DNA from 4 places in the Streptomyces sp. NBC_00691 genome. Region 4 is predicted to be linked to each of the others. Evidence: riboswitches for the same ligand, from Rfam matches in the RefSeq annotation. Region 4 holds a riboswitch; each other region holds the start of a gene.

Region 1 (7,071 bases), 6.6 Mb from region 4:
GTCGCACGCCCCCAGACATACGAACTGGTCGGCCCCCTCACGGTCGGGGTGCTCAACGAGGTCGTGCTCGACGTGGTCGTGCTCGGGGTCGACGGTGTCGACGCCGGGCTCGGCGTGATGGCGCACCAGGAGGACGAGGCGAGCATCAGCCGGCTCTTCGCGGAGCGGGCGAGCCGGGTCGTCGTGGTGACCGACTCCTCGAAGATGGGCCGCAGGGCCTTCGCGCGGATCTGTGGTCTGGACCGGATCGATCTGCTCGTGACCGACACGGGCATCGACGCGGAGACGGTCGCCCAGCTCACCGAGGCCGGAGTGAAGGTCCTCACCGTCTGAACCTTCGACGTTCATTGGTATGCAGCTGAACCAATCTACGGCCCTGAACCCCAAGGATCCAGGGCGCCCAGGGATGTTAATCCACTAATTACCGCACGGCTGTATACCTTTAAGCTCCCCTCCCCCATCATGTCTCCGACGTGCCGCCAGGGCACACCGTGACAGGAGAGGCGGAGCATGATTCCCATCAGCCGCAGAGGATTCGTCGGCATCGGCGCGGGGCTCGTGGCGGGCGCGGCACTGCCGACGGCCCGGGCCTCCGCCGCCGCGAAGGCGGCCATCGGTACCCTCACCGACGTCCGGCACGTGGTGATCCTCATGCAGGAGAACCGCAGCTTCGACCACTACTTCGGCACCCTGCGCGGGGTACGGGGCTTCGGCGACCGCGCCGCGGGCAACATCCCCGGCGGCTGGGGCATGTTCAACCAGCCCAACTGGGGCGGTCGGCAGTATCCCTGGAAGCTCAGCGACACCCCGCCCGCCGGCGGGGTGGACGGCGAGACCCTCGCCCAGTGCAACGGCGATCTCCCGCACAGCTGGAACTCCCAGCACGCCGCGTGGAACAAGGGCCGTCTCGACAACTGGGTCACCGGAGTGGGCAACACCCGGACGCTCGGGCACCTCGACCGCGAGGACATCCCCTTCCACCACGCGCTCGCCGACCACTACACCGTCTGCGACGCCTACTTCTGTTCGGCGCTGAGCGCCACCGGCCCCAACCGCACCTTCCTGTGGAGCGGGAAGATCGACGGCTCCAGCAAGGACGGCGGCGACGAGTCGGGACTCACCTGGGAGACGTACGCCGAGGCGCTCCAGCGGGCGGGGGTGAGCTGGAAGGTCTACCAGAACGCCCAGGACAACTACGGCGACAACGGACTCGCGTACTTCAAGAGGTTCACCGACGCACGGCCAGGGGACCCGCTGTACGACCGCGGGATGGGCTCGGTCCCCAAGGTGACGGGCTCGACCCCGGACGACATCGCCGCCGCGATCCGCGCCGACGTCGTCGCGGGCACCCTGCCCCAGGTCTCGTGGGTGGTCGCGAGCGAGGCGTTCTCGGAGCACCCCTACGCTCCGCCCGGGGACGGCGCGCACTTCGTCGACCTCGTCTACCGCGCGCTCTCCGCCGACGCCGAGGTCTTCGACTCGACCGTGCTGTTCCTCAACTACGACGAGAACGACGGCTTCTTCGACCACGTGCCGCCGCCGGTCGCACCGCCGGGCACCCCGGGCGAGTACCTCGACGGCCTGCCGATCGGACTGGGCTTCCGGGTCCCCATGATTGTCATGTCCCCGTGGACCCGGGGCGGCTGGGTGAGCTCGGAGGTCTTCGACCACACCTCGGTACTGCGCTTCATGGAGACATGGACGACGGCCCTCGGCACCCCGGCCACCTGCCCCAACATCAGTGCCTGGCGGCGGAAGGTGACGGGCGATCTGACCGGCGTCTTCGACTTCGCCCACCCGGTGTACGGCGTGCCGGCCGGCCTCCCCTCCACGGCGAAGGTCATCGGCCAGGCGACCTGCGGCCCGCTGCCGAACCCGGCGCCCCAGAACAACGCGCAGCCCGCGCAGGAGTCCGGCACCCGGCCCGCTCGCGCGCTGCCCTACCAGGTGAACGGCAATCTCGACCGCTTCGAGTTCGGGGCCGCGGGCAAGATCCTCGCCTGGTTCTCGATGACGAACCAGGGCACCGAGGCCAAGCGGGCGGCCCACTTCTCGATCCACCCGCACCAGCACCGCGACACGGCCGCCTGGCAGTACACCGTCGACCCGGGCGGCACCGCCACCGACTACTTCAACATCGGTCTGGGGTCGGGGTCCGGCAAGTACGACATCTCCATGATGGGCCCCAACCGCTTCCTGCGCCGGTTCATCGGGGACGCGTCCAAGGCAGGCAAGGCCATCGAGGTGACCTCCCGGTTCGCGACCGAGGCGGGGACGGGCCGGACGGCCCTGTGGTTCAAGCTGAGCAACACCTCGGCCGGGCCGGTGACGTTCACGATCCGCTCGAACGGCTACCGCACGGACGGCCCCTGGACCTACACGGTCCCGGCCGGCTCCACGCGGGAGGACTTCTTCAACGCGGTCGCCTACAACAACGGCTGGTACGACTTCACCGTCGTGGCCGACATCGACGGGACCTGGTCGCGCCGGTACACCGGCCACATCGAGACCGGAGCCCCGAGCATCACCGGCTGATGCCGCCCACCGGGTGCGGTGCGACGGCTCTACGCCGGCCGCCCCGCACCCGCGGGCAGGCCGTCACCGTCCGGCCTGGGACGCGCGCAGGATCGTGGCGTCGAGGAGGGCCACCGCGTCGGCGGCCGTACGGCCCGGGGCCCGGTTCCAGGGCCCGATCAGCTCGTGCCATCCCCGAGACCGAAGCTCGGCCATGATCCAGGCGCCCGCCTCGTTCATCGTCGTCGCGCTGCCGTGGCCGAGACGGTGCGCGGCGAGGAGCGCGCCGCAGACGCACCGGGCACCTCGTGCGTCGCGCAGCTTGTACGGGGCGTTCTGCCAGCCCCACTCCGTCAGCACGAGGCGCGCGTAGCCGAGGTGGACGGAGGGGCGCAGCTCCGGTCGGCCGATGCGGCGCCAGACGTGCAGCCGGTCGGGCAGGACGGCCCCGATCCGGCCGGGGAGGCGGCGCTCGGCGGGGAGGGCCGGCGGCAGCGCGTCGAGCGCGTCGGCGACGAGCCGCTCCACCGGCACGCTGAGCAGTTCACGCCAGCTCTCCGCACCGGGTGCGGATACCTGGGGCTCGGTCCAGTCGGTGACGATCCGCTGCCAGGCGGCGCTCTCGTAAAGGGCGGCGGCCTCTTGGTCGAGGGTCTCGGGGGTGAGCAGGGAGGCGGAGGGCGGCATCCGGGTGGCTCCTCGGTCGGGTGACTTCATCGTTCACGAGGAATGTCGGTTTTGCGACTTATACCCTTGAGTGCCCACACGGCCGAACGGGGCCTTACCGGCCACTCCGCCATTAAAAGAATTACCGTGCGAATTCGGACATCAGGCACCTGGTGATGCGACTCACTTTCCTGGGAACTCCCCCTTGATCAGAATTCGCGCCGCCCATGCGGGACAAGGAGGTTCGAAGCGCGGCGGACCCCTTCGATCTTGAATTACATGAATTCGGTGATCCTTTCACCGGCCTCCGGACAGAGATCCTCTTGTTCTCCGTCGCATTACTGGCCTACGGTCACCTCCATTCGAGTGGATCGCCGAATCCTGCCACCGCTCGAAATACCTCCCTTTCACCCGACGGCAGGAGCGGGGGACCCACGAATACGCCGGCCCGGATTCCGGGACGGCTCGGGGTGAAGCCGCGTGCGCGCGGCCGGACATCTCCAGTCCGAACCCGACAGCTCACCCCGAAGGCGCCGGAGAGGAATCCCGTCATGCCTGCTCACGGTAAGCACCGCCGTCCCCGCCGCCGCTCCGTCTCCCGTGGACTCGCGCTGGTCGGCACGGGCGGAGCCGCTCTCGCCCTCCCCCTGATCGCCCCGGCCGTGGCCGGCGCCGCGCCCCTTTCCGGCACTCCGGAAACCGCTGCCAAGGCGATCACCGCCCCCGCCGTTCCGGTCGCCGCCAAGGCCGCCACCAAGGCTCCCGCCGCTCCGGCCGCCGCACGCACCTACACGGTCGTCAGCGGTGACTCGCTTTCTCTGATCGCCCAGAAGAAGGGAATTCAGGGCGGCTGGAAGGGCCTTTACAAGGCCAACAGGAGCACGGTGGGTGACAATCCGTCACTTATTCACCCGGGTCTTGAACTGACGCTTCGTCGGGATTCCGTGAAGGCCGCACCCGCGCAGGCGAAGAAGACCTCCACGACCGAACGGGCGAGCCGCTCCGAGCGCCGGAGCGCCACCCCTGCCGTCGCCACCGGCAGCGGTGCCTCGGCCGCCGCGCCCCTCGCCGCCGCCGCCGCTCCGGTCCAGGCCGCGCCCGCCGCCGCCACCTCGTACGCGGACAACCTCGACGGCTGGATCCGCGAGTCGCTGGACATCATGTCCCAGCGCGGCATCCCCGGCTCGTACGACGGGATCCACCGGAACATCATGCGGGAGTCCTCCGGCAACCCCCAGGCCATCAACCTCTGGGACTCCAACGCCGTGGCCGGTACCCCCTCCAAGGGCCTGCTCCAGGTCATCGAGCCGACCTTCCTGGCCTACCACGTGCCCGGCACCTCGATGGACCTGTTCGACCCGGTCGCCAACATCACCGCCGCCTGCAACTACGCGGCCGACCGCTACGGCTCCATCGACAACGTCAACGGCGCCTACTGATCCCGGAAGTGCCCGGTGAACCAGGAGGTGGCGAGCTCCGCCACCTCCTCCAGGGCGCCCGGCTCCTCGAAGAGGTGCGTGGCGCCCTCCACGACCTCCAGTCGGCTCTCGCAGCGCAGCAGCGACTCGGCCCGCCGGTTGAGGTCCAGGACCAGCGCGTCCCTGCCCCCGACCACGAGGAGCGTCGGTGCCGCGACCCGCGCCAGGTGGTCGGCCGCGAGGTCCGGCCGGCCACCGCGTGAGACGACGGCGGCCACGGAGGACTCGGGGTCGCCCGCCGCCCACAGCGCGGCGGCCGCTCCCGTACTGGCCCCGAAGTAGCCCAGCGGAAGGCCTTCGCTCTCCGGCCGCCCGGCCAGCCATTCCGTGGCGCGGGTGAGCCGGCCGGCGAGCAGCGGGGTGTCGAAGACGTGCGCCCGGTCGACTGCCTCGCCCTCGGTGAGCAGGTCGAACAGCAGCGTTCCCAGTCCCGCCCGGTTGAGCACCGCCGCCACCGCCCGATTGCGCGGGCTGTGGCGGCTGCTCCCGCTGCCGTGGGCGAACAGGACGATGCCCCTGGCGTCCTCGGGCACCGCGAGATGCCCGGAGAGTGTGACGCGGTCGGCGACGGGGATCCGTACGTCCGCGTCCTGGACGACCGGTCCGTGCACCGCGCGGAGCCGGTCCAGACAGGCGACGACCTCCTCGTCCGGGGTCTGGGTGAAGTCCCGGTAGAACTGTCCGATCGCGTAGAACAGCTCCGGCGCGTGCACGCTCACGGTCTCGTCGGCCTCACCGCCGAGCCGGGCCGTCCACCCACGGGGCGCCACCGGAACCGCGAGGACGATCCGGGCGGCGCCCCGGGCCCGCACCACCCGGCAGGCCGCCAGCGCCGTCGCGCCCGTGGCGAGACCGTCGTCCACGACCAGGACCGTTCGGCCCTCCAGGGGAACGGACGGCCGGCTGCCCCGATAGCGGCGGGCCCGCTCATCCAGCTCGGCGTGCTCGCGCTCCTCCACCGCGGCCAGGTCACGCGCCCCGACCCCGGCCTCGTGGAGCACCCGCTCGTTCACCACCCGGACGCCGCCCTCGCCGAGCGCGCCCATCGCCAGCTCCGGCTGCTGGGGCACCCCCAGCTTCCGTACGAGACAGATGTCGAGCGGGGCGTCGAGGGCGTCCGCCACCTCCGCCGCGACCGGCACCCCACCGCGCGGCAGACCGAGCACCACGACGTCATGACCCTTGAGATGGCCGAGCCGGGCGGCCAGCTGCCGACCGGCGTCGGTGCGATCACTGAAGAACATGGCCCGCCGCCCTTCCGCCTCCACGGCTCCGGGCCCGGGAGAGCGCCGTGCCCCGTCACCGGGCCGTCCCTCCAGGGTAGGACGGCACCCTCCCCGACGGGCGGGTGAGCCGTCCGTCAGCGGGACTGGAGCGCGTCGAGTGCCACGGCCTGGGCTATCGCGAGCCGCCTGTCCAGCTCCGGGTCCGCTATCTCGACCACGTACCGGTCGCGGAGACCGAAGAGCTTCTCGACGGACATCACCGAGCGGCCCGACTCGGTGAAGTCGAAGTGGTACGGCACGACGAAGGGAAGCAGGTCGGTGAAGGGAAGGAACTCCCAGGCCCGCCGCAGCAGCGCCAGGCCCTCGCTCCGCTCCTGCCCGGTCGACTCCCCCACGGCGCCCTCTCGGGTCAGATGCCAGGTGCTGCGCAGCAGGGAGGCGCCGAAGTTCTTGCGGAAGCCGCCCAGCCGGGTGCCGGACGCTCCGTGCACGTCGTAGGTCGCGCCGAGGTCGACGACCTGGCGGGCCTTGAAGGTGAAGAGGACCTGGCGCCGGGACTCGTCGGTGTAGAAGGTGACGTGCTCCTTGAGCGCCATTCTCTTCTGGTGGGCGAAGGCGACCAGTTCGCCCTCCTGGGCGTCCGCTCCCGCGGTGTGCACGAGATAGCGGTTGGCCAGGGGCGTCACCTTCTGCCGGACGAGGAAGCGGTGCTGCGTCTGCGCGAGGCCCATCGGACGTGCTCCTGCCGGTCGTGGGCGAGTCGGTGGAGGACCCGCCCCATGAGGTCGTGAGCACGATGATCCGGTGCCGAGGGGCCGCACCGCTGTCCTCGAAAGTCGTCGCCTTCGTCGACGTTCGGATGAGATTCCTAGGGGGCGCCGAACCGGCGACGGCGGACCGGCCGGGGACCGCCGGTGCCGACCGCGACGTCAGTCGGACCGTTCCACGGGCTCCCCGCGCACCACCGCGACCGGACACTCCGCGTGGTGGAGCAGGGCCTGGCTGACCGAGCCGAGCAGCAGTCCCGCGAATCCGCCACGTCCCCGCGCCCCCATCACCAGGAGCTGCGCGTCCGCGCTCTCAGCGAGCAGGACCGGCCGTGGCCCGCCCCGCACGAGTCGCCGCTCGACGGGCAGCTCCGGGCGGCTCGCGGCCGCGGCCTCGATCGCCTGGTCGAGGACTCGCCG
Region 2 (7,071 bases), 2.0 Mb from region 4:
TCAGGCCCCCGCAATCGTCGTCGCCGCGGGTGTGACCGGCTCCGCCATGGCACTGCCGCTGCTCGCCACCGGATCCGCCTCCGCGGCCGACGCGGCCACCTGGGACCGGGTCGCCGAGTGCGAGTCCGGCGGCCAGTGGAGTGCCAACTTCGGCAACGGCATGTACGGCGGACTCCAGTTCACCCAGGACAGCTGGGAGCGCAACGGCGGTCTGACCTACGCGCCCAGCCCCGACCTGGCCAGCCGCGCCCAGCAGATCGCGGTGGCCGAGAAGGCCCTCGCCAAGGGCTCCACCGAGTGGGCCACCTGCGCGCCGATCGCCGGTCTGACGAACGACGGCACGTCGCCGGGCGTGGACCCCGGCCCCGCGAGCGTCCCCAAGGCCCCCACGGGGCCTGTTCCCGAGTCGAACTGGACCACCGGTCTTCCCGGGACCTCCGAGGGGTCCTCGGAGGAGGCGAAGGGGTCCAAGGAGTTCAAGGAGGCGGAGAAGGCCACGGAGTCGGCTTCGCCCACCGCGCCCGTCTCGCCGACCGCTCCCGTCTCGCCGACCACCCCGACGAGCCCCTCCGTGTCGACCGACCCGGGCCACCCGACCGTGCCCACCACCCCCGGCGCGCCCGATGAGTCCCTTACGCCGGTTACGCCCGGTACGCCCACCGGGCCGGATGCCACCGCGCCGGGCGGCCCGACGGATGACACGTCGTCGGCCACTCCCGGAACCGGGAAGCACCGGGGCGATGCCGCTCCGGAGGAAACCGGCAAGCCGGACAGTTCTGCCGATTCCGGCAGACATGCTTCATCGGACAACAAGCTCACCGAAAACCCCCTGGAGGAGTCGTCGACTGACGCTCCGAAGGAATCGGACGCAACGGACAGTCAGGGCAAGTCGGGCGCTTACCTCGTGCAGCCGGGCGACAATCTGTCCGACATTGCACAGGAGAACGAACTCCCCGGAGGCTGGGCCGCCCTCTATGACGCCAACCGGCAGACGGTGGGCCTCGATCCGGACCTCATCCTCCCTGGTCAGGCCCTCGACCTGACGAACGGTTCGACCGCGTCGGCGAAGTGATTCGGGGGCGTATGTCCGGTTCTGGGCAAGTGAGACATGGGTCTCTTCGTCCCAACTGGCGTGTCACGCCCGCAAACTTTGCTTCTGTCACCTCTCACCTGCATAAACACCCCCCGCCGGAAGGCAAGTAGGGGCGATATTTCCGCAATACGCCTCTTTGAACTTCCGGTGGGTCTGTGTCTACGGTCATCACCGCTCGCCACCGCGGGCCCCGTCGACCGAAACGCCGAATCCTGCCGTCGGCCGATGGGAATTGTCGTCGCGTAAGCGCCGAAGGCAGGAGCGGGGGACCCAAGGTAAGTGCCGGCCCCGGCCGTTGAGACAGACGGCCGACGATCGGCTTGGGGTGAAGCCACGTGCTAGGACACGTGGCCGGGCAACTCATTGGCCCGAACCCGACAGCTCACCTCGTAGGCGTCGGTGAGGAGAATCTCCATGCTGTTTTCCGGCAAGGGCAAACACCGTCGTCCCTCCAAGGCGACCCAGGTCGTCACGCTCGTCGGCGTCACCGGCGTCGCCGTGGCCGCCCCGCTGATGACCGCGGGCACCGCCTCGGCCGCCTCGGTCTCCGAGTGGGACACCGTCGCCGCGTGCGAGTCCGGTGGCAACTGGTCCATCAACACGGGCAACGGCTACTACGGCGGCCTGCAGTTCTCGGCCTCCACCTGGGCCGCGTACGGCGGCACCGCCTACGCCTCGACCGCCGACCAGGCGTCGAAGTCCCAGCAGATCGCCGTCGCCGAGAAGGTCCTCGCGGGCCAGGGCAAGGGCGCCTGGCCGTCCTGTGGTGTGGGCCTCTCCGGCGCCTCGCCGAGCACCGGTGCCGTCGAGAGCGCGCCGAAGCAGAGCACCCAGCAGGAGCGGAAGGCCGAGCAGCCGACCACTCGCAGCGAGCAGCGCCAGGCCCCGAAGAAGGCCACGCAGCAGCAGGCCGCCCCGCAGGCCGCCGCGAAGAAGACCGTCACCACCCCGACCGGCAAGAAGGTCAAGAAGGGCGACGGCGAGTACAAGGTCGTCACCGGCGACACGCTCAGCAAGATCGCCCAGGCGCACGGCGTCAAGGGCGGCTGGGCCGAGCTCTTCGAGCTGAACAAGGGCGTCGTCGAGAACGCCGACCTGATCTACCCGGGCCAGCAGCTTCACCTGAAGTGAGCCCGGCGGTCCGCGTGAGTCCGGCGGCTCGCGCGGCCCCTCCGACCCTCCCGCGGTGACCACCCCGGCCCGACGCGCCCATCCCCCGTGCGCGTCGGGCCGGGGTTCCCCCGTTTCCGGGGGCGTACGGAGAGACAAGGGGAGGGGCCCGCGGCGGAACCGGACGGTCCACGTGGTTACCGGCCGGTAGATCTGAGGCCCTTCGTCCCGAGATGCCTGCCCTTGGGTCCTTTTTCGTCCCAGGGGGCGGGCGCCCGGCTGGCCGGAGCCCCCGAGCCGGTTAGGCTCTTGTCGCAAGGCCAAGCGACCCTGCACCGACCTTGCGTCACATCCAGCGTCACATCCCAAAAAGGAGATGCTCGTGCCGTCCATCGACGTCGTCGTAGCCCGGGAAATCCTGGACTCCCGAGGCAACCCCACGGTCGAGGTCGAGGTCGGCCTCGACGACGGCAGCACCGGTCGTGCTGCTGTTCCGTCCGGCGCCTCCACCGGTGCGTTCGAGGCCATCGAGCTTCGCGACGGTGACCCGAACCGCTACCTGGGCAAGGGTGTCGAGAAGGCCGTCCTCGCCGTCATCGAGCAGATCGGCCCGGAGCTCGTCGGCTACGACGCCACCGAGCAGCGCCTGATCGACCAGGCCATGTTCGACCTGGACGCCACCGAGAACAAGGGCTCCCTCGGCGCCAACGCCATCCTCGGTGTCTCCCTCGCCGTCGCGCACGCCGCGTCCGAGGCCTCGGACCTCCCGCTCTTCCGCTACCTCGGCGGCCCGAACGCGCACCTGCTGCCCGTTCCGATGATGAACATCCTCAACGGTGGGTCGCACGCCGACTCCAACGTGGACATCCAGGAGTTCATGATCGCCCCGATCGGCGCGGAGTCCTTCTCCGAGGCCCTCCGCTGGGGCGCCGAGATCTACCACACCCTCAAGGCCGTCCTGAAGCGCAAGGGCCTCTCCACCGGCCTCGGCGACGAGGGCGGCTTCGCGCCGAACCTCGAGTCGAACCGCGCCGCCCTCGACCTCATCGTCGAGGCCATCAAGGAGGCCGGCTACACCCCGGGCTCCGACGTCGCGCTCGCGCTCGACGTGGCCGCGTCCGAGTTCTACAAGGACGGCAAGTACGAGTTCGAGGGCAAGTCCCGCTCGGCCGCCGAGATGACCGAGTACTACGAGGAGCTCGTCTCCGCGTACCCGATGGTCTCCATCGAGGACCCGCTGTACGAGGACGACTGGGCCGGCTGGAAGGTCCTCACCGACAAGCTGGGCACCAAGGTCCAGATCGTCGGCGACGACCTCTTCGTCACCAACCCGGAGCGCCTGGCCCGCGGCATCGAGGAGGGCACCGCGAACGCCCTCCTGGTCAAGGTCAACCAGATCGGTTCGCTGACCGAGACCCTCGACGCCGTCGAACTCGCCCAGCGCAACGGCTTCAAGTGCATGATGTCCCACCGCTCCGGCGAGACCGAGGACGTCACCATCGCCGACCTCGCGGTCGCCGTGAACTGCGGCCAGATCAAGACCGGCGCCCCGGCCCGCTCGGACCGCGTCGCCAAGTACAACCAGCTGCTGCGCATCGAGGAGATCCTCGACGACGCCGCGGTCTACGCCGGCCGCAGCGCCTTCCCGCGCTTCAAGGGCTGATCAACGGCTGAGCCCCTCCGCAGGGCAGCTTCCGTACGTCCCCGTACTCGGTCCCGTACCGTGTGCGGGGACGTCCGCGTGAACAGGGGAGGCGACACGACATGGCCGCGAAGGACCGGGACCGGTTCTCCACCGCGACCCGGATCAGACTGCTCGGCGAGCAGACCGCCGCCCGTGTCTACCGCTCCCAGACCCGCCGCCAGGCCCGCCGCTCCCGGCTCACCGGCCGCGCGGCCTTCCTCGCCCTGGTCGTCTGCTCCCTCGTCGTGGCGCTCGCCTACCCGATGCGGAGCTACGTCTCCCAGCAGGGCGAGATCGCCGAGCAGGAGCGCAGGACCGCGGAGGCCGCCCGCCGGGTCGAGGAACTCAGGGACGAGAAGGCCCGCCTCCAGGACCCGGCCTACGTCCGCCGCCTCGCCCGCGAGCACCTCCACTACGTGCTGCCCGGCGAGACGGGCTTCACCGTGAACGACCCCGACGCGGAGCAACGGCCCCGCGGCGACCAGGGCGCGGCGGACCGCCCCTGGTACGACAACCTCTGGGACGGCGTCGACCACGCCGACCGCCCCTGACCCCTCCTCCGCACCAAGACGAGCAAGGCAGACATGGAAACGCCCCCTCCGCAGACCGAACGCACCGAGCCCACCGAGCGGGACATCGCCGCCTTCGAGCTCCAGCTCGGCCGCCCGCCCCGCGGCCTGCGCGCGATCGCGCACCGCTGCCCGTGCGGCAACCCGGACGTCGTCGAGACCGCGCCCCGGCTCCCCGACGGCACGCCGTTCCCGACCACGTACTACCTGACCTGCCCCCGGGCGGCCTCGGCCATCGGGACCCTGGAGGCCAACGGGGTCATGAAGGAGATGCAGGCCCGGCTCGCCACCGACCCGGAGCTCGCCGCCGCCTACCGGGCCGCGCACGAGGACTACATCGCGCGCCGTGACGCGATCGAGGTCCTGGAGGGCTTCCCGAGCGCCGGCGGCATGCCGGACCGCGTGAAGTGCCTGCACGTCCTCGTCGGCCACTCGCTGGCCGCCGGACCGGGCGTGAACCCGTTCGGCGACGAGGCGCTCGCGATGCTGCCGGAGTGGTGGGCCAAGGGCGCCTGCGTCACGCCGTGCGGGGACAAGGACGAGGAGAAGAAGGAGGGGGCCGCGTGACCCGGGTCGCCGGAATCGACTGCGGTACGAACTCCATCCGCCTCCTCGTCGCCGACGTCCACCCGGAGACGGGTGACCTGATCGAGCTGGACCGGCGGATGACGATCGTCCGGCTCGGGCAGGGCGTCGACAAGACCGGCCGGCTCGCCCCCGAGGCCCTGGAGCGGACCTTCGCCGCCTGCCGCGCGTACGCCGAGGTCATCAAGGAGCTCGGCGCCGAGAGGCTCCGCTTCGTCGCCACCTCCGCCTCCCGCGACGCCGAGAACCGCGCGGACTTCGTGAACGGGGTCGTGGAGATCCTCGGCGTCGAGCCCGAGGTGATCACCGGCGACCAGGAGGCCGCGTTCTCCTTCACCGGCGCCACCGGCGAGCTGCACGGCGACGACCGCCGTCTCGTCGTGGACATCGGCGGCGGCTCGACCGAGTTCGTGGTCGGCAACCGGCACGTCGAGGCCGCCCGCTCCGTCGACATCGGCTGCGTCCGGCTCACCGAGCGGCACGTCCGGAACGACCCGCCGACCGCCGGGGAGGCCGACGCGATCCGCGCCGACGTCCGGGCCGCGCTCGACCTGGCCGCGGAGACCGTCCCGATCGGCACCGCCGAGACCCTCGTCGGGCTCGCCGGATCGGTCACCACGGTCGCCGCCATCGCCCTCGGGCTCCCGGAGTACGACTCCGAGAAGATCCACCACGCCCGGATCTCCGCCGCCCAGGTCGCCGAGGTCACCGACCGGCTGCTCGCCTCCACGCACGCCGAGCGAGCCGCGATCCCCGTCATCCACCCCGGCCGGGTCGACGTGATCATCGCCGGCGCGATCGTCCTCAGGGAGATCGTCGAGCGGGTCGGGGCCCGCGAGGTCGTCGTCAGCGAGCACGACATCCTCGATGGGATCGCCCTATCCGTCGCATAGTGGGCACCTATCGACGCCCGCCGACGCCATGTCGCCGGGAAAGTTCGTGAAGTTCTTCACAAGGAAAAGGGCCCTGGTGGCGTCCGAGGGGGGTCTTTGGGCCCTCCGGGTGGCGCCCCAGGGCCCTTTCGCAGGCGCGGGGGCCGATCCGCTCGTTGTTTCCATCGTGTGAACGGGTGCCCTGGTTCAGCGTTAACGGAGGCTCTCCGGGCCAGTTCACAAGGGGTGAACAACGTTCGCCCATGCACCCCGGTTCCTTTGCAGCACCATGACATGGATCACGTGGGCGGCGGAGTGTAGCAGAGGTGTCCGGAGACCTTGTGAAGGGGCGCACGAGCACCCCCCTCAGGAGGGGTGGATACTCGATCTCATGAGCACCACGGAGCGTCCCAGGATCCTCGTAGTAGGCGGCGGGTACGTAGGCCTGTACGCAGCTCGGCGCATCCTCAAGAAGATGCGCTACGCGGAGGCGACCGTCACGGTCGTCGACCCGCGGTCGTACATGACCTACCAGCCCTTCCTCCCCGAAGCCGCCGCCGGCAGCATCTCGCCGCGCCACGTCGTCGTCCCGCTGCGACGCGTCGTGCGCGGAGCCGAGGTGCTCACCGGCCGGGTCACCACCATCGACCAGGACCGCAAGGTCGCCACGATCGCGCCGCTCGTCGGCGAGGCGTACGAGCTGCCTTTCGACTACCTCGTCATCGCGATGGGCGCCGTCTCCCGCACCTTCCCGATCCCCGGCCTCGCCGAGCAGGGCATCGGCATGAAGGGCATCGAGGAGGCCATCGGCCTGCGCAACCACGTCCTCGAGCAGCTCGACAAGGCTGACTCGACCACCGACGAGGAGGTCCGCCGCAAGGCGCTGACCTTCGTCTTCGTGGGCGGCGGCTTCGCCGGCGCGGAGACCATCGGCGAGGTCGAGGACCTGGCCCGGGACGCCGCGAAGTACTACCAGAACGTGTCGCGCGAGGACATGCGCTTCGTCCTGGTCGACGCGGCCGACAAGATCCTCCCCGAGGTGGGCCCCAAGCTCGGCCAGTACGGCAAGGAGCACCTGGAGAGCCGCGGGATCGAGATCTACCTCGAGACCTCCATGGACTCCTGCGTCGACGGCCACGTCGTGCTGAAGAACGGCCT
Region 3 (7,071 bases), 5.6 Mb from region 4:
GTGAGCGAGTTATGGCCATGCCGCTCCGTCAGTCCATCCGGGTCGGGACCTATCTCTTCGAACAGAAGCTCCGCAAGCGTGAGAAGTTCCCGCTGATCGTCGAGCTCGAGCCGCTGTTCGCCTGCAACCTCAAGTGCGAGGGCTGCGGAAAGATCCAGCACCCGGCCGGCGTCCTCAAGCAGCGCATGCCGGTCGCCCAGGCGGTCGGCGCCGTCCTCGAGTCCGGCGCCCCCATGGTGTCCATCGCGGGCGGCGAGCCCCTGATGCACCCGCAGATCGACGAGATCGTGCGCCAGTTGGTGGCCAAGCGGAAGTACGTCTTCCTCTGCACCAACGCGATGCTGCTGCGCAAGAAGCTGGAGAACTTCACGCCCTCGCCGTACTTCGCCTTCGCCGTGCACATCGACGGCCTGCGCGAGCGGCACGACGAATCCGTCGCCAAGGAGGGCGTGTTCGACGAGGCGGTGGCGGCCATCAAGGAGGCCAAGCGGCGCGGTTTCCGCGTCACCACCAATTCGACCTTCTTCAACACCGACACCCCGCAGACCATCATCGAGGTGCTCAATTACCTCAACGACGACCTCCAGGTCGACGAGATGATGATCTCGCCCGCGTACGCGTACGAGAAGGCCCCCGACCAGGAGCACTTCCTCGGCGTCGAGCAGACCCGCGAGCTGTTCAAGAAGGCCTTCGCCGGCGGAAACCGGCGCCGCTGGCGCCTCAACCACTCGCCGCTCTTCCTGGACTTCCTGGAAGGAAAGGCGGACTTCCCCTGCACCGCCTGGGCCATTCCGAACTATTCGCTCTTCGGATGGCAGCGGCCCTGCTATCTCATGAGCGACGGATACGTCCCCACGTACCGCGAACTCATCGAGGACACCGACTGGGACAAGTACGGTCGCGGCAAGGACCCGCGCTGCGCCAACTGCATGGCGCACTGCGGCTACGAGCCCACCGCCGTCCTCGCCACCATGGGTTCCCTCAAGGAATCCCTGCGCGCGGTCCGGGAGACCGTCTCGGGGAACAACGGGTGACCGACGGCGAAAGGGTGAGGACCCATGGAGCCGGTGACCGGCCGTGAGACGGGTGAGCGACCGTGAAGGGTGAGTTCGACCTGCGGGCGCTGCTCGCCGAGCGCGGTGGCGAGCGGTACGAGCTCCACGCCCGCCACCTCAACCACCAGCTGCCACGCATGCTCCACACCATCGGCTTCGACAAGGTGTACGAGCGCGCCGAGGGAGCCCATTTCTGGGACGCCGACGGGGTCGACCACCTCGACATGCTCGCCGGCTTCGGCGTGATGGGTCTCGGACGGCACCACCCCGTCGTCCGCAAGGCCCTCCACGACGTCCTGGACGCCCAGCTCGCCGACCTCACCCGGTTCGACTGCCAGCCGCTGCCCGGACTCCTCGCCGAGCGGCTGCTGGCGCACAGCCCGCACCTGGACCGGGTCTTCTTCGGCAGCAGCGGCACGGAGGCCGTGGAGACCGCCCTCAAGTTCGCCCGGTACGCCACCGGGCGGCCCAGGGTCGTCTACTGCTCCCACGCCTTCCACGGGCTCACCACCGGCTCCCTCTCCGTCAACGGGGAGAACGGCTTCCGGGACGGCTTCGCCCCGCTGCTGCCCGACACGGCGATCGGGCTCGGTGACCTCGACGCCCTGGAGCGGGAGCTGCGCAGGGGCGACGTGGCCGCCTTCATCGTCGAGCCCATCCAGGGCAAGGGTGTCCACGAGGCCCCGCCGGGTTTCCTGCGCGCCGCGCAGGAGCTGCTGCACCGGCACGGGGCGCTGCTCATCGTCGACGAGGTGCAGACCGGCCTCGGCAGGACCGGCGACTTCTACGCCTACCAGCACGAGGACGGCGTCGAACCCGACCTGGTCTGCGTCGCCAAGGCGCTCTCCGGCGGCTACGTGCCGGTCGGCGCCACCCTCGGCAAGGACTGGATCTTCAAGAAGGTCTACTCGTCGATGGACCGGGTCCTGGTCCACTCGGCGAGCTTCGGCTCGAACGCTCAGGCCATGGCGGCCGGGCTCGCCGTCCTCTCGGTCATGGAGGACGAGGGGACGGTCGCGCACGCCCGCCGGATCGGTGACCTGCTCTCCGGGCGGCTGAAGGAGCTCGTGCCCCGGTACGAGCTGCTCCACGAGATCCGCGGGCGCGGGCTGATGATCGGGATCGAGTTCGGCCGGCCGTCCTCGCTGGGGCTGCGCGGGCGCTGGACGATGCTCCAGGCGGCCAGGAAGGGCCTCTTCGCCCAGATGGTCGTCGTCCCGCTGCTCCAGCGGCACCAGATCCTCACCCAGGTCTCCGGGGACCATCTGGAGGTGATCAAGCTGATCCCGCCCCTGGTCGTCGACGAGGCGGACGTGGACCGGTTCGTCACCGCCTTCACGGCGGTCATGGACGACGCCCACGGCGGCGGCGGGCTGATGTGGGACTTCGGGAAGACCCTGGTGAAACAGGCCGTCGCACAGCGCTGACCGTATGGCCCCGGGCTTTTGCCTCTGAGGCAAGAAACTTGCCTCAGAGGCACGATCCTGGCGGAATGGACGCATGGACCACGTCCCCGGGGAGACCTCCCCGGACCCCGTCACTCCGGCCCCCGGCGCCCCTGGCGCCGCCGGCCCCGACGTCCTGCCGGACGTCGCCCCGCAGCTGCGGGCCCTGCGCCGCCGCCGGGGACTCACCCTGGAGGCCGCCGCCCAGCGGGCCGGCCTCTCGCCGGCCCACCTCTCGCGCCTGGAGACGGGGAACCGGCAGCCCTCGCTCCCGATGCTGCTCGCCCTCGCCCGTATCTACGGTACGACGGTCTCCGAGCTGCTCGGCGAGACGCCCCCCGAACGCGACCCCGTCGTCCGCGCCGGGCGTTCCGAGCCCGTCGAGGCCGACGGCTGGATCTACCGCCAGGCGGGCGGCGCCGGGCGCGCCCTGCAGTGCCTGCGGGTCCATGTGCCGTACGCCACCCGGGGCGACATCGTGCGTGTCCACCCCGGCGAGGAGTGGATCCACGTCCTGTCGGGCCGGGTGCGGCTCGCGCTCGGCGAGGCCGTCCACGTCCTCGATCCCGGGGACAGCGCGCACTTCGACTCGTTCACCCCGCACCGGATCGGAGCGGCGACCCCCGGCGGGGCCGAGCTGCTCTTCGTCCACACCCTGTTGCAGAGCCCCGTCGCCGAGCTGTGTCTCGGCGACGGAACACCGCACCGGCTTTGATCCCGCGTACTTCCTTCGACAGAAAAGGGCCGAGATGTCCGAGAAGTCACGATCCGTCACCGGTGAAGAGCGAGGTGAGGGCAAGTTCCCCAAGGGCCTCGTCCTGCGCCTCTTCGCCTATCTGGTCGCCGGGCACCTCTTCGCCGGCTTCCTCTATCTGCTCTTCATGCTCGGCGGGCAGAACCAGTAGGTCCCGCTCACGCCTCCGTGAGCAGCCGCTCGCGGAGGCGCTCGCGGGTCTCCGGAGACAGCTTCAGGCCGTCCGAGAGGTAGGCGTCCACCGAGCCCCAGGTCGCCTCGATCATCTCGAAGGCGCCCCGCAGGTACTCCACCCGCGCGTCGAACAGCGGGCTCAGCAGCTCCATCACCTCGGGCGACATCGCGTCCGGGGCGGTGGAGCTGCGGCGCACCTTGTAGCGGCGGTGCGGGGCGTTCGACTTCACGTAGTCGGCCTCGATCGCCTCCCGCTCGACCCCGACGGCCAGCAGGGTGATCGCGATGGAGAGCCCGGCGCGGTCCTTGCCGGCCGCGCAGTGCATCAGGGCGGGAAGGCTGTCCTCGGCCAGGGAGTGCAGGATCCGGCTGTGCTCATCGGTCCGCTCGACCACCATCTTCCGGTACGAGTCGGACATTCGGTCCGCGGCCTTGCCGTCGCCGAGGATCTCCCGAAGCTGCTCGATGTCGCCGTCGCGGACCAGCTTCCAGAACTCCTTGCCGTCGGCCGGGTCGTTGAGGGGTATGTTCACGTTCCGCACGCCCGGAAGATCGACGTCCGGCCCCTCGATCTTCCGGTCGGCGAGGTTCCGGAAGTCGAAGACCGTGTGCAGTCCGAGCGAGTCGAGGAAGGTGACGTCCTCCTCGGTGGCATGGGCGAGGTGGCCGCTGCGGAAGAGGCGGCCCGGGTGCACGGCGCGCCCGTCCGTCGTCGGCAGGCCGCCCACGTCCCGGAAGTTGCGGACCTCGGCCAGCTCGGGCTCGTTCGCTTCGATGGGCGGGACCTGCGGCAGCTGCTGCGTCACGGATGCTCCTGATGGGTCGACGTTCGGGTGCCCGATGCGAGATCGGTTCCGAGGGCAATCATCCCGGTGGGGACGCGATGGCGCACCCCCCTGGACGGGAATGGGTGATCTGTCCGAATTGGGCTTTTGTGTATAACGCGCCCTGTTTACAGGCGAGATGAGCCCAGGTGCGTGAGCAGGGTCATAGAAGTGACGGATCGTGGCCGACGGGCCCGGTCAATTGCCGTACGTGAAAAGGAGATCGAAGGTCCGTCATCCACGGAGGGTGACCGGAATTCCGGGTGAAAGGCCGTACGGGGAAAGTCGGAAGAAATCCGTGGCTTGTTCGCCCCGACCCCGCTCGTCTAGCGTCACCGTCAATCCGGTCGGACCGCCGAATCCTGCCACCGTCCGGAATTCCACTCATCCCATGCGTGGCAGGAGCGGGGGACCCAGGAAGTACGCCGGTCCCGCGACGCAGGACGGCTCGGGGTGAAGCCGCGTGAGAGCGCGGCCGGACATCTCCAGTCCGAACCCGACAGCTCACCTCGTAGGCGCCGGAGAGGAATTCGCCATGCCCGCGAAGGGTAAGCACCGCCGCATCAAGTCCAACCGCCTCACCCGCGGAATCGCCGCCGCCGGTACGGGAGGCGCCGTCGTCGCCCTCCCGCTCCTCGGTGCCACCGGCGCCCACGCCGCCGAGCAGGCCGCCCCGGCCTCCGCTCCCGGCCAGGCCGTCACCGCCGCCGCCAAGGCCCCGGCCGTCGCCGAGGCCGCGCCCGCCGCCAAGGCCGCGCCCACGACGTACTCCGTCGTGCGGGGTGACTACCTCTCGAAGATCGCCGCCGAGCACCACCTCGCCGGCGGCTGGCAGAAGCTGTACGCGGACAACCGTCAGGTCGTCGGGGAGAACCCCTCCCTCATCCTGCCGGGCATGAAGCTCACCCTCGGCGCCAAGAGCACCGCCAAGGCCGCCGCGCCGAAGAGTGCCGCGCCCAAGGCCGCCCCCGAGAGCTCCGCGAAGAACGGCGACACCTCGCGCGCCTCCCGGAGCAGCGAGCGCTCCTCCGCCCCGGCCGCGAGCACCCCGTCCGCGGACGCCTCCGCCTCGCAGTCCTCGAAGTCCGGCGCCTCGACCTCCGCCTCCGGCTGGGTCGCCCCGGTCAGCGGCGGCATGTCCACCCCGTACCGCGCCTCCGGCTCCATGTGGTCCTCCGGCTACCACACCGGTGTCGACTTCATGGCCTCCACCGGCACCACGGTCGTCGCGGTCGGCCCCGGCACCGTGTACTCCGCGGGCGACGGCGGCGCGTACGGCAACCAGGTCGTCATCCAGCACGCCGACGGCACCTTCTCGCAGTACGCCCACCTCTCCTCGATCTCCGTCTCCGCCGGCCAGACCGTGAGCGGCGGAGAGCAGATCGGCCTCTCCGGCGCGACCGGCAACGTCACCGGACCGCACCTGCACTTCGAGATGCGCACCGGTCCGGAGTACGGCTCCGACATCGACCCGATCTCCACCCTGCGTCAGCACGGCGTGAACATCTGACGCCCCGTCGTCACCAGGAGGCCCGGCACCCACGTGCCGGGCCTCCGGCGTGTTCCGGGTCTATTCCGGCTTGGCGAATTCTTTATCGGTGGCATATGTCACCCGACGTCAACCCCTCCTTACGGTCGCGTAGGTCACATCCGAAAGGGAAGGATGTGCTCCCGTGGCAGACGATTCGAGATCAAGAGACACGCACGCATTCGGGTCGTACGCGGCGATCGGTGACAGCTTCACCGAGGGCGTCGGAGACCCCGGGCCCGACGGGACGTACGTCGGCTGGGCGGACCGCTTCGCGGTGCTGCTCGCCGACCAGCTGCCGGAGCACGACGCCTTCCGCTACGCCAACCTGGCCGTACGCGGGCGCCTCCTCGACCAGATCGTGGCGGAACAGGTCCCCCGGGCGAAGGAACTCGCCCCCGACCTGGTGACCTTCTGCGCCGGAGGGAACGACATCATCCGCCCCGGCACGGACCCCGACGAGGTCGCCGAGCGCTTCGAGCGCGCCGTGGCCGACCTGACCTCCGCCGTCGGCACCGTGATGGTGACCACCGGCTTCGACACGCGCGGCGTCGCGCTCCTCAAGCACCTGCGCGGCAAGATCGCCACGTACAACGGGCACGTCCGGGCCGTCGCGGACCGCTACGGCTGCCCGGTCCTCGACCTCTGGTCCCTGAAGTCCGTGCAGGACCGGCGAGCCTGGGACGACGACCGGCTGCACCTCTCGTCGGACGGCCACACCCGGGTCGCCCTGCGCGCCGCCCAGGTCCTCGGCATGCCGGTGCCGGCCGACCCGGACCAGGAGTGGCCGCCGGTGCCCCCGCGCGGCACGCTCGAGGTGCGCCGCGACGACATCCACTGGGCCAGGGAGTACCTCGTGCCCTGGATCGGGCGGCGACTGCGCGGCGAGAGCTCCGGCGACCACGTCGAGGCGAAGCGCCCCGACCTCATGCCCCTGTAGTTCCGGGCAGGGCCGGCGGGCGGACGACGGCGGGGATCCGCTCCAGGACCCCGCCGGCGAACACGTCGTACAGCGGCAGCGTCTCCAGATGGACGTAGCCGATGTGACAGTCGCAGACGGCGAGGGGGCAGGCACGGGGGCGGAGGGCGGCGCGGTACGAGCCGTCGTACAGGTTCCCCAGCTCGGCCTTGACGAAATGGCAGCGCCGGACCGTTCCCTCGCCGTCCACCGAGATCACCGACTCCCCGGTCCGGCACGGCAGCCCCGCCGAGCGGTGCGGCTGGCGGCTGTAGGGGAAGAGGGGGTCGATCCGCGTCCACACCGCGGCCTCCGCGTCGGTGTACGCGTGCC
Region 4 (7,071 bases):
TTACGGGCTGTACGTCCTGTACATTTTTTACAGATGGAGGTTCCCGCCATGGATGCTCGCCACGTCCTGCCCGAGTTCACGGAGCGCACCAGCTACGGAACCCGGACCCTCGACCCCTACTCGAAGCTCCTCTCGTCCCGGATCGTCTTCCTCGGGACGCCGATCGACGAGACATCGGCCAACGACGTCATCGCCCAGTTCCTGTATCTCGACCACGCGGGCCCCGAGCAGGACGTCTCGCTCTACATCAACTCCCCCGGCGGCTCCATCAGCGCCATGACCGCGATCTACGACACGATGCGCTCGCTCCACTGCGACGTGGAGACCACCTGCCTGGGACAGGCCGTCTCCACCGCCGCGGTGCTGCTCGCCGCCGGCACCCCGGGCAAGCGCATGATGCTGCCGGGCGCCCGGGTCACGCTCCGGCAGCCCGCCATGGACGAGCCGCTCCAGGGCCAGCCGAGCGACCTCGACATCCACGCCCGCGAACTGCTCCGCCTGCGCGCGCTGATGACAGGGATGCTCACCGAGCATTCGGGACAGGAGCGCGGACGCGTCGACGCCGACCTCGACCGGCTCACGGTCCTCGACGCGCCCGCGGCGGTCGCGTACGGCCTGGTGGACCACGTGATCACGAGCCGGGCCGCGGGCGCCGGCGGCACGGCGGGATGAGCCGGCCGTGGTTCCCGAGCTGCCGCCGCTGCCCGCCCTGACCCGCGCCGAGAGCGAACTCGTCGACGCCTACCTCGAAGTCGTCGACCTGCTCGGGAAGATCAATCCGTCCAGGGGTACGCACACCTATGGCGCCCTGCGCGCGGCACAAGCCCTGGTGGGACGGTCGGAGGCGCTCCTCCAGGCACTGACGCTCATGCATGCGCGGGGTGAGAGCGAGGTGCACGCGGACACATTGGCCCGTGCGCTCCGGGTGTTGGACGGAGAGCGCCGGGCCGACCGCGTCACTGTCCCGCGCACTCGCGCGAGTTGACATTTCCGCGTGTCGTGTCGAGACCCGGACGGCCGACGCGCATCGCAGAATCGCTCCCCCGTTCGGCGTAGTCGACGAGTCGACATATGTCCCGGGTGAGTTGCACAACAGGTGTACGCATTTGGCGGAATGAGCCGTTCCGGTGCTGGTGCGAGGCTCGTAGGCCAAACCTCCGAAGATCACAAAGGCTGTCTGTCCACCCGAACGGATCAGTCGTGAGGAGCCTCACATATCGCCGTTTCAGCTCGGATTTCGACCTGTCCGTGGGTCAAGATCCCTGTCGACGACAAGCCCCCGCCACCACGGCGGGGCGGTCCGGGCGGACGCCGAGTCCTGCCGCTGTCCCGGACGTCTGGTCGACAGGATTGGATCGGCAGGAGTGGAGGACCCGATTTTTACGGGGCGTACGCGCTGTTTCGGCAGCGGGGCCGCCCCTTGGGGTGAAGCCGCGTCAGCGGCCGGGCATCTTCGCCAGCCCGAACCCGACAGGTCATCCTTCGCAGGCGGCTGACGAAGGGTTGCGCATGACCGCGCAGATGCACGTCCCGTCCCTGCTGTCCCGGGCCGGAGCCGTCTCGGCTCTCACCCTCGCCGCCGTCGGCGGCACGCTGTTCGCACCCGGTGCGGCATCGGAGGCCCAGGCAGCCACCACGCACGCGAACAAGGCACTGAGCGTCGCCGCGTCCAAGAAGGGAGCTCCGTACCGGTACGGGAGCACCGGACCCTCCAGGTTCGACTGCTCCGGTCTGACGCTCTACGCGTACAAGCAGGCGGGCAAGTCGCTGCCCCGCACCGCGCAGCAGCAGTACAACAAGACCCGGCACATCCCCGCCTCCACCAGACAGCAGGGGGATCTGGTCTTCTTCCACTCCGGCGGGAGGGTCTACCACGTGGGCATCTACGCCGGCAGCGGCAGGATCTGGCACTCGCCCAAGACGGGTTCCTGGGTGAAGCTCGACAAGATCTGGTCGTCGAAGGTCTCCTACGGCCGCGTCCGCTGATCAGGCGGCGGTAGCGGCTCGTCCGTGGGGGGGGTGCGGTGGCGCCGCCGTGCCCCTGACCGCCGGGACGGGACCTAACAGCTGGCCACGGGGGCCACGGTCCAGGGAAGAGTGATCCAGACCGTCTTGCCGCCGTCGTCGGTCGGCGTGACCGACAGACGGCCGCCGGCTTCGGCGGCCAGGACGCGGATGATGACCATGCCGCGGCCGTTGTCCTGCTGGACCGCCGCCGGGAGGCGGCGCGGCCGGCGCGGATGGCTGTCGGTGACACCGATGTGCAGCCGCTCCTCGCGCTCCAGGCGGACGTCGACCGTGAAGGTGGGCGACTGGCCGAGGGTGTGCAGCACGGCGTTGGTGGCCAGTTCGGAGACGATCACCCGGATCGAGTCCGCGATCTCCGCGGCCTCGTCGAGGCCCCACTCCATGAGGACGTCCGCGACGTACCGCCGGGCCGTGGGGACCGAGGCGGGATCGCTCGGCAGCGTGACGGATGCTTCCTGGTGATCGGCCATGGCGACGCTGTCCCTTTCCCACCGGGGCCACCGCCCCGGATTGCGCTTCGCGTCAGAGTGCCACCGATCGTGCCGCGCCGTGCGGCGTTCCACCAAGATATGTCCCCATCTGTCGCCCGAAGCGGTGAACTCTGCTGTCCGGGAACGCTCTTGGGGACTACCCGGCGTCGGGCGCGGTGCGCAGGATCGTCCGCACCGCGTTCTCGATCTGCGCGTCGGTCAGATCGGCGCGGGCCGTGAGCCGCAGCCGCGAGATGCCGTCGGGGACCGACGGGGGCCGGAAGCAGCCGACCGCCAGACCCTGGTCGCGGCAGTCCGCCGCCCAGCCCAGGGCCGCCTCCGGCGAGGGCGCGCGCACCGAGACGACGGCCGCGTCGGGCCGGGCCGCCGTGAGACCGGCCTCGGTGAGCAGCCGGTACAGCGTGGTCGCGACGGTACGGGCCCGCTCGGCCAGGCCCGGTTCGGCCCTGATCAGACGCAGGCTCGCGAGCGCGCCGCCCGCGGCGGCCGGGGCGAGACCCGTGTCGAAGATGAAGGTGCGGGCCGCGTTCACCAGGTGCTCGATCACCCGGGCCGGACCGAGGACGGCTCCGCCCTGGCTGCCCAGGGACTTGGAGAGGGTCAAGGTGGCGACGACGTCCTCGCCGCCCGCGAGCCCCACCTCGTGGAGGGCTCCCCGGCCGCCTTCGCCGAGGACGCCGAACCCGTGGGCGTCGTCCACCACGAGTCCGGCGCCGTGCGCACGGCAGGCCTCCGCGAGCTCCGGCAGCGGGGCCTTGTCGCCGTCGACGGAGAAGACCGAGTCGCTGACGACCAGGGCCCGCCGCCCGGGATGGGCGGCGAGGGTCTTGCGTACGGCCTCGGGATCGGTGTGCGGCACGACGGCCGTCTCGGCGCGGGCCAGACGGCAGCCGTCCACGATCGAGGCGTGGTTGGAGGTGTCGGAGACGATCAGCGAGTCGCGGCCGCCGAGCGCGGTGAGCGCGGCCAGGTTGGCGGTGTAGCCGGAGGAGAAGACGAGGGCCGCCTCGAATCCGCAGAACTCGGCGAGCTCGCGCTCCAGCCGGGTGTGCAGCCGGGTCGTGCCGGTGACGAGCCGCGAACCCGTGGAGCCGGCGCCCCAGCGCCGCGCCGCGTCGGCCGCCGCCTCGGTGACGTCCGCGCGGCGGGTGAGCCCCAGATAGTCGTTGCTCGCCAGATCGAGCAGGTCCGACTCGGCGGCCCGGGGCCGCAGCGTACGGACCAGACCGGCGTCCGCACGGCGGCGCGCCTCGGCGTCGGTCCAGTCGAACGCGGTACGGCGGGGGCCCGCGGCCCGTGCGTCCTCGGCCTGTGGCATTCGGCGATCCTTTTGTAGGCAGCGCACAGACCCTAACCGGAGGATGCCGAGGTCGGGATGTGGTCATCCACACACCTCTATCGGGGGCGTTTGTTCAGATCCTCCTTGGCCCGGGGGCGGCCGGTAGGCGAGGATCAGCGCTTATGGACCTGCTGAACACGCTGGTGGAGAAGGGGCTGCGGCGCGAGCTGCCGACCCGTGAAGAAGCGCTCGCCGTCCTGGCGACCTCCGACGACGAACTGCTCGATGTGGTGGCGGCGGCCGGCAAGGTGCGCCGTCAGTGGTTCGGGCGGCGGGTGAAGCTCAACTATCTGGTGAACCTGAAGTCGGGCCTGTGCCCCGAGGACTGCTCGTACTGCTCGCAGCGGCTCGGCTCCAAGGCCGAGATCCTCAAGTACACCTGGCTGAAGCCGGACGAGGCCTCGCAGGCCGCCGCCGCGGGTGTCGCGGGCGGAGCCAAGCGCGTCTGCCTGGTCGCGAGCGGCCGCGGTCCGACGGACCGGGACGTCGAGCGGGTCGGCAGGACCATCGAGGCCATCAAGGAGCAGAACGAGGGCGTCGAGGTGTGCGCCTGTCTGGGGCTGCTCTCGGACGGCCAGGCCGAGCGGCTGCGGGACGCCGGCGCCGACGCGTACAACCACAACCTGAACACGTCCGAGGCGACGTACGCCGGGATCACCAAGACCCACACGTACGCGGACCGGGTGGACACCGTGCAGAAGGCGCACGCCGCCGGTCTGTCGGCCTGCTCGGGTCTCATCGCGGGCATGGGCGAGACGGACGAGGACCTCGTCGACGTCGTGTACGCGCTGCGCGAGCTCGACTCGGACTCGGTGCCGGTCAACTTCCTCATCCCCTTCGAGGGGACGCCGCTGGCCAAGGAGTGGAACCTCACCCCGCAGCGCTGCCTGCGGATCCTGGCGATGGTGCGGTTCGTCTGCCCCGACGTCGAGGTGCGGATCGCGGGCGGCCGTGAGGTGCACCTGCGCTCGATGCAGCCGCTCGCGCTGAACATCGCGAACTCGATCTTCCTCGGCGACTACCTCACGAGCGAGGGCCAGGCCGGCCAGGCCGACCTGGACATGATCGCGGACGCGGGCTTCGAGGTGGAGGGCGCGGGCACGACGACGCTCCCGAAGCACCGTGCCGACGCGCTCGCCGCGGCGGGCGGCGGCTGTGGCTCCCAGGCGTCGGCGGGCTGCGGCTCGCACGACGCGGCGGAGGGCGCGGGCTGCGGCTCGCACGCCGGGGCCGGTGGCGGCTGCGGTCCGTGCGGCGGTCACGCGGCGCCGGAGCCCGCCGCGTCCGTCGACGCGGCGGAGCCGGTCGACGCAGCCGCGAACCAGGCCCGGACGGACCTGGTCGCCGTGCGCCGCCGGGGCGCCGGCACGGACCTCGCGCCGAACGCGTGACGGCCGTGCGCGACAACGGGGAGATCCTCGCCCTCGACCGGGCGCACGTGTGGCACCCGTACGGCCCCATGCCGGGCCGTACGGACCCGCTGGTCGTGGAGTCCGCCTCCGGGGTGCGCCTCCGGCTCGCCGAACCCACCGAGGGCCAGGCCGAGTTGATCGACGGCATGTCCTCCTGGTGGTCCGCCGTCCACGGGTACAACCACCCCGTGCTCAACGAGGCGGTCACCGATCAGCTGGGCCGGATGAGCCACGTCATGTTCGGCGGGCTGACCCACGAACCGGCCGTGCGGCTCGCCGCACGGCTCGTCGAGATCACCCCCGAGCCGCTGCGGCACGTCTTCCTCAGCGACTCGGGCTCCGTGGCCGTCGAGGTCGCCGTCAAGATGTGCCTGCAGTACTGGCGTTCGCTCGGCCGCCCCGAGAAGCACCGCATGTTCACCTGGCGCGGCGGCTACCACGGGGACACCTGGCAGCCGATGTCCGTGTGCGACCCCGACGGCGGGATGCACGAGCTGTGGACCGGGGTGCTCCAGCCGCAGGTCTTCGTGGACGCCCCGCCGGCCACGTACGAGGAGTCCTACGCCGAGCTGCTGCGGACCGAGATCGCGCAGCACGCGCACGAACTGGCCGCGGTGATCGTGGAGCCGGTGGTGCAGGGCGCGGGCGGCATGCGCTTCCACCACCCGGAGTACCTGCGGGTGCTGCGCGAGGCCTGCGACGCGCACGACGTGCTGCTGGTCCTCGACGAGATCGCCACCGGATTCGGGCGTACGGGAACGCTGTTCGCCGCCGACCAGGTGGGGATCTCCCCCGATGTGATGTGCCTGGGCAAGGCGCTGACCGGCGGCTATCTGTCGATGGCGGCGACGCTCTGCACGAGCCGGGTCGCCGACGGGATCTCGCAGGGCGAGGTCCCGGTACTGGCCCACGGTCCGACGTTCATGGGCAATCCGCTGGCCTCGGCGGTGGCCTGCGCCTCCATCGACCTGCTGCTCTCGCAGGACTGGCGGGTCGAGGTCAAGCGCATCGAGGCGGGTCTGCGCGAGGGGCTCGCCCCCGCCGCGGAACTCCCCGGGGTGCGCGAGGTGCGGGTGCTGGGCGCGATCGGCGTCGTCCAGCTCGACCACCCGGTCGACATGGCGGCGGCGACGCGCGCGGCGGTCCGGGCGGGCGTGTGGGTACGCCCGTTCCGCGACCTGATCTACACCATGCCGCCGTACGTGACCGGCGACGAGGACCTGGCCCGCATCTGCGCCGCGGTGTGCGCGGCGGCGGCCGCGGGCTGACCGGAAGAGCGGGGAGAACAGTGGGAATCATCGTCGTCAGCGGTACGGGCACGGAGATCGGCAAGACCGTCGTCACCGCCGCCGTCGCCGCGATCGCCACGGCCGCCGGCCGCACGGTCGCCGTCCTCAAGCCCGCGCAGACGGGTGTCGGGCCGGACGAACGCGGTGACGCGGACGAGGTCGTCCGGCTCTCGGGCGCCGTGGGCTCCGCCGAGCTGGGCCGTTTCCCGGAGCCGCTGGCCCCGGGGACGGCGGCCCGGCGGGCCGGGCTCGCCCCGGTCGGGCCCGCGGAGGTCGCCGAGGCTGCGCGGAAGCTGGCCGCCGCACACGACCTGGTGCTCGTGGAGGGGGCGGGCGGGCTGCTCGTCCGCTTCGACGAGGAGGGCGGCACGCTCGCGGACGCGGCGGCACTGCTCGGCGCGCCCGTCCTCGTGGTCGTCCCCGCCGGTCTGGGGACGCTCAACTCCGCGACCCTGACGGCCGAGGCCCTCCGGGCGCGCGGGATCGAGCAGCTGGGCGTGGTGATCGGCAGC

Evidence for each region. A riboswitch is a leader RNA that binds a small molecule or an ion and turns the genes downstream of it on or off. The one in region 4 is predicted to bind cyclic di-AMP.
Region 1: it holds a riboswitch for cyclic di-AMP, as region 4 does, so the genes downstream of both, OG392_RS35485 (LysM peptidoglycan-binding domain-containing protein) here and OG392_RS05770 (C40 family peptidase) in region 4, are expected to answer to the same signal.
Region 2: it holds a riboswitch for cyclic di-AMP, as region 4 does, so the genes downstream of both, OG392_RS15005 (transglycosylase family protein) here and OG392_RS05770 (C40 family peptidase) in region 4, are expected to answer to the same signal.
Region 3: it holds a riboswitch for cyclic di-AMP, as region 4 does, so the genes downstream of both, OG392_RS31030 (M23 family metallopeptidase) here and OG392_RS05770 (C40 family peptidase) in region 4, are expected to answer to the same signal.

What each region holds. Positions count from the first base shown of each region.
Region 1 is NZ_CP109007.1:7,938,259-7,945,329, reverse strand. It holds gene OG392_RS35500 (DeoR/GlpR family DNA-binding transcription regulator) at 1-333, shown strand, start outside; gene OG392_RS35495 (phosphocholine-specific phospholipase C) at 511-2,535, shown strand; gene OG392_RS35490 (DUF6197 family protein) at 2,599-3,201, opposite strand; cyclic di-AMP (ydaO/yuaA leader) riboswitch at 3,543-3,726, shown strand; gene OG392_RS35485 (LysM peptidoglycan-binding domain-containing protein) at 3,732-4,619, shown strand; gene OG392_RS35480 (phosphoribosyltransferase family protein) at 4,613-5,902, opposite strand; gene OG392_RS35475 (hypothetical protein) at 6,019-6,615, opposite strand; gene OG392_RS35470 (universal stress protein) at 6,814-7,071, opposite strand, start outside.
Region 2 is NZ_CP109007.1:3,345,861-3,352,931, reverse strand. It holds gene OG392_RS15010 (LysM peptidoglycan-binding domain-containing protein) at 32-1,072, shown strand; cyclic di-AMP (ydaO/yuaA leader) riboswitch at 1,331-1,504, shown strand; gene OG392_RS15005 (transglycosylase family protein) at 1,508-2,224, shown strand; gene eno (phosphopyruvate hydratase) at 2,580-3,866, shown strand; gene OG392_RS14995 (FtsB family cell division protein) at 3,968-4,438, shown strand; gene OG392_RS14990 (DUF501 domain-containing protein) at 4,472-5,023, shown strand; gene OG392_RS14985 (Ppx/GppA phosphatase family protein) at 5,020-5,934, shown strand; gene OG392_RS14980 (NAD(P)/FAD-dependent oxidoreductase) at 6,305-7,071, shown strand, end outside.
Region 3 is NZ_CP109007.1:6,904,153-6,911,223, forward strand. It holds gene OG392_RS31000 (phosphorylase family protein) at 1-4, shown strand, start outside; gene hpnH (adenosyl-hopene transferase HpnH) at 12-1,034, shown strand; gene OG392_RS31010 (aspartate aminotransferase family protein) at 1,097-2,482, shown strand; gene OG392_RS31015 (helix-turn-helix domain-containing protein) at 2,556-3,215, shown strand; gene OG392_RS31020 (DUF6126 family protein) at 3,250-3,405, shown strand; gene OG392_RS31025 (tyrosine-protein phosphatase) at 3,413-4,234, opposite strand; cyclic di-AMP (ydaO/yuaA leader) riboswitch at 4,624-4,783, shown strand; gene OG392_RS31030 (M23 family metallopeptidase) at 4,788-5,762, shown strand; gene OG392_RS31035 (SGNH/GDSL hydrolase family protein) at 5,926-6,720, shown strand; gene OG392_RS31040 (STM4011 family radical SAM protein) at 6,707-7,071, opposite strand, start outside.
Region 4 is NZ_CP109007.1:1,313,851-1,320,921, forward strand. It holds gene OG392_RS05760 (ClpP family protease) at 49-672, shown strand; gene OG392_RS05765 (hypothetical protein) at 680-985, shown strand; cyclic di-AMP (ydaO/yuaA leader) riboswitch at 1,376-1,506, shown strand; gene OG392_RS05770 (C40 family peptidase) at 1,510-1,986, shown strand; gene OG392_RS05775 (ATP-binding protein) at 2,061-2,498, opposite strand; gene OG392_RS05780 (8-amino-7-oxononanoate synthase) at 2,656-3,837, opposite strand; gene bioB (biotin synthase BioB) at 3,981-5,249, shown strand; gene OG392_RS05790 (adenosylmethionine--8-amino-7-oxononanoate transaminase) at 5,318-6,538, shown strand; gene bioD (dethiobiotin synthase) at 6,559-7,071, shown strand, end outside.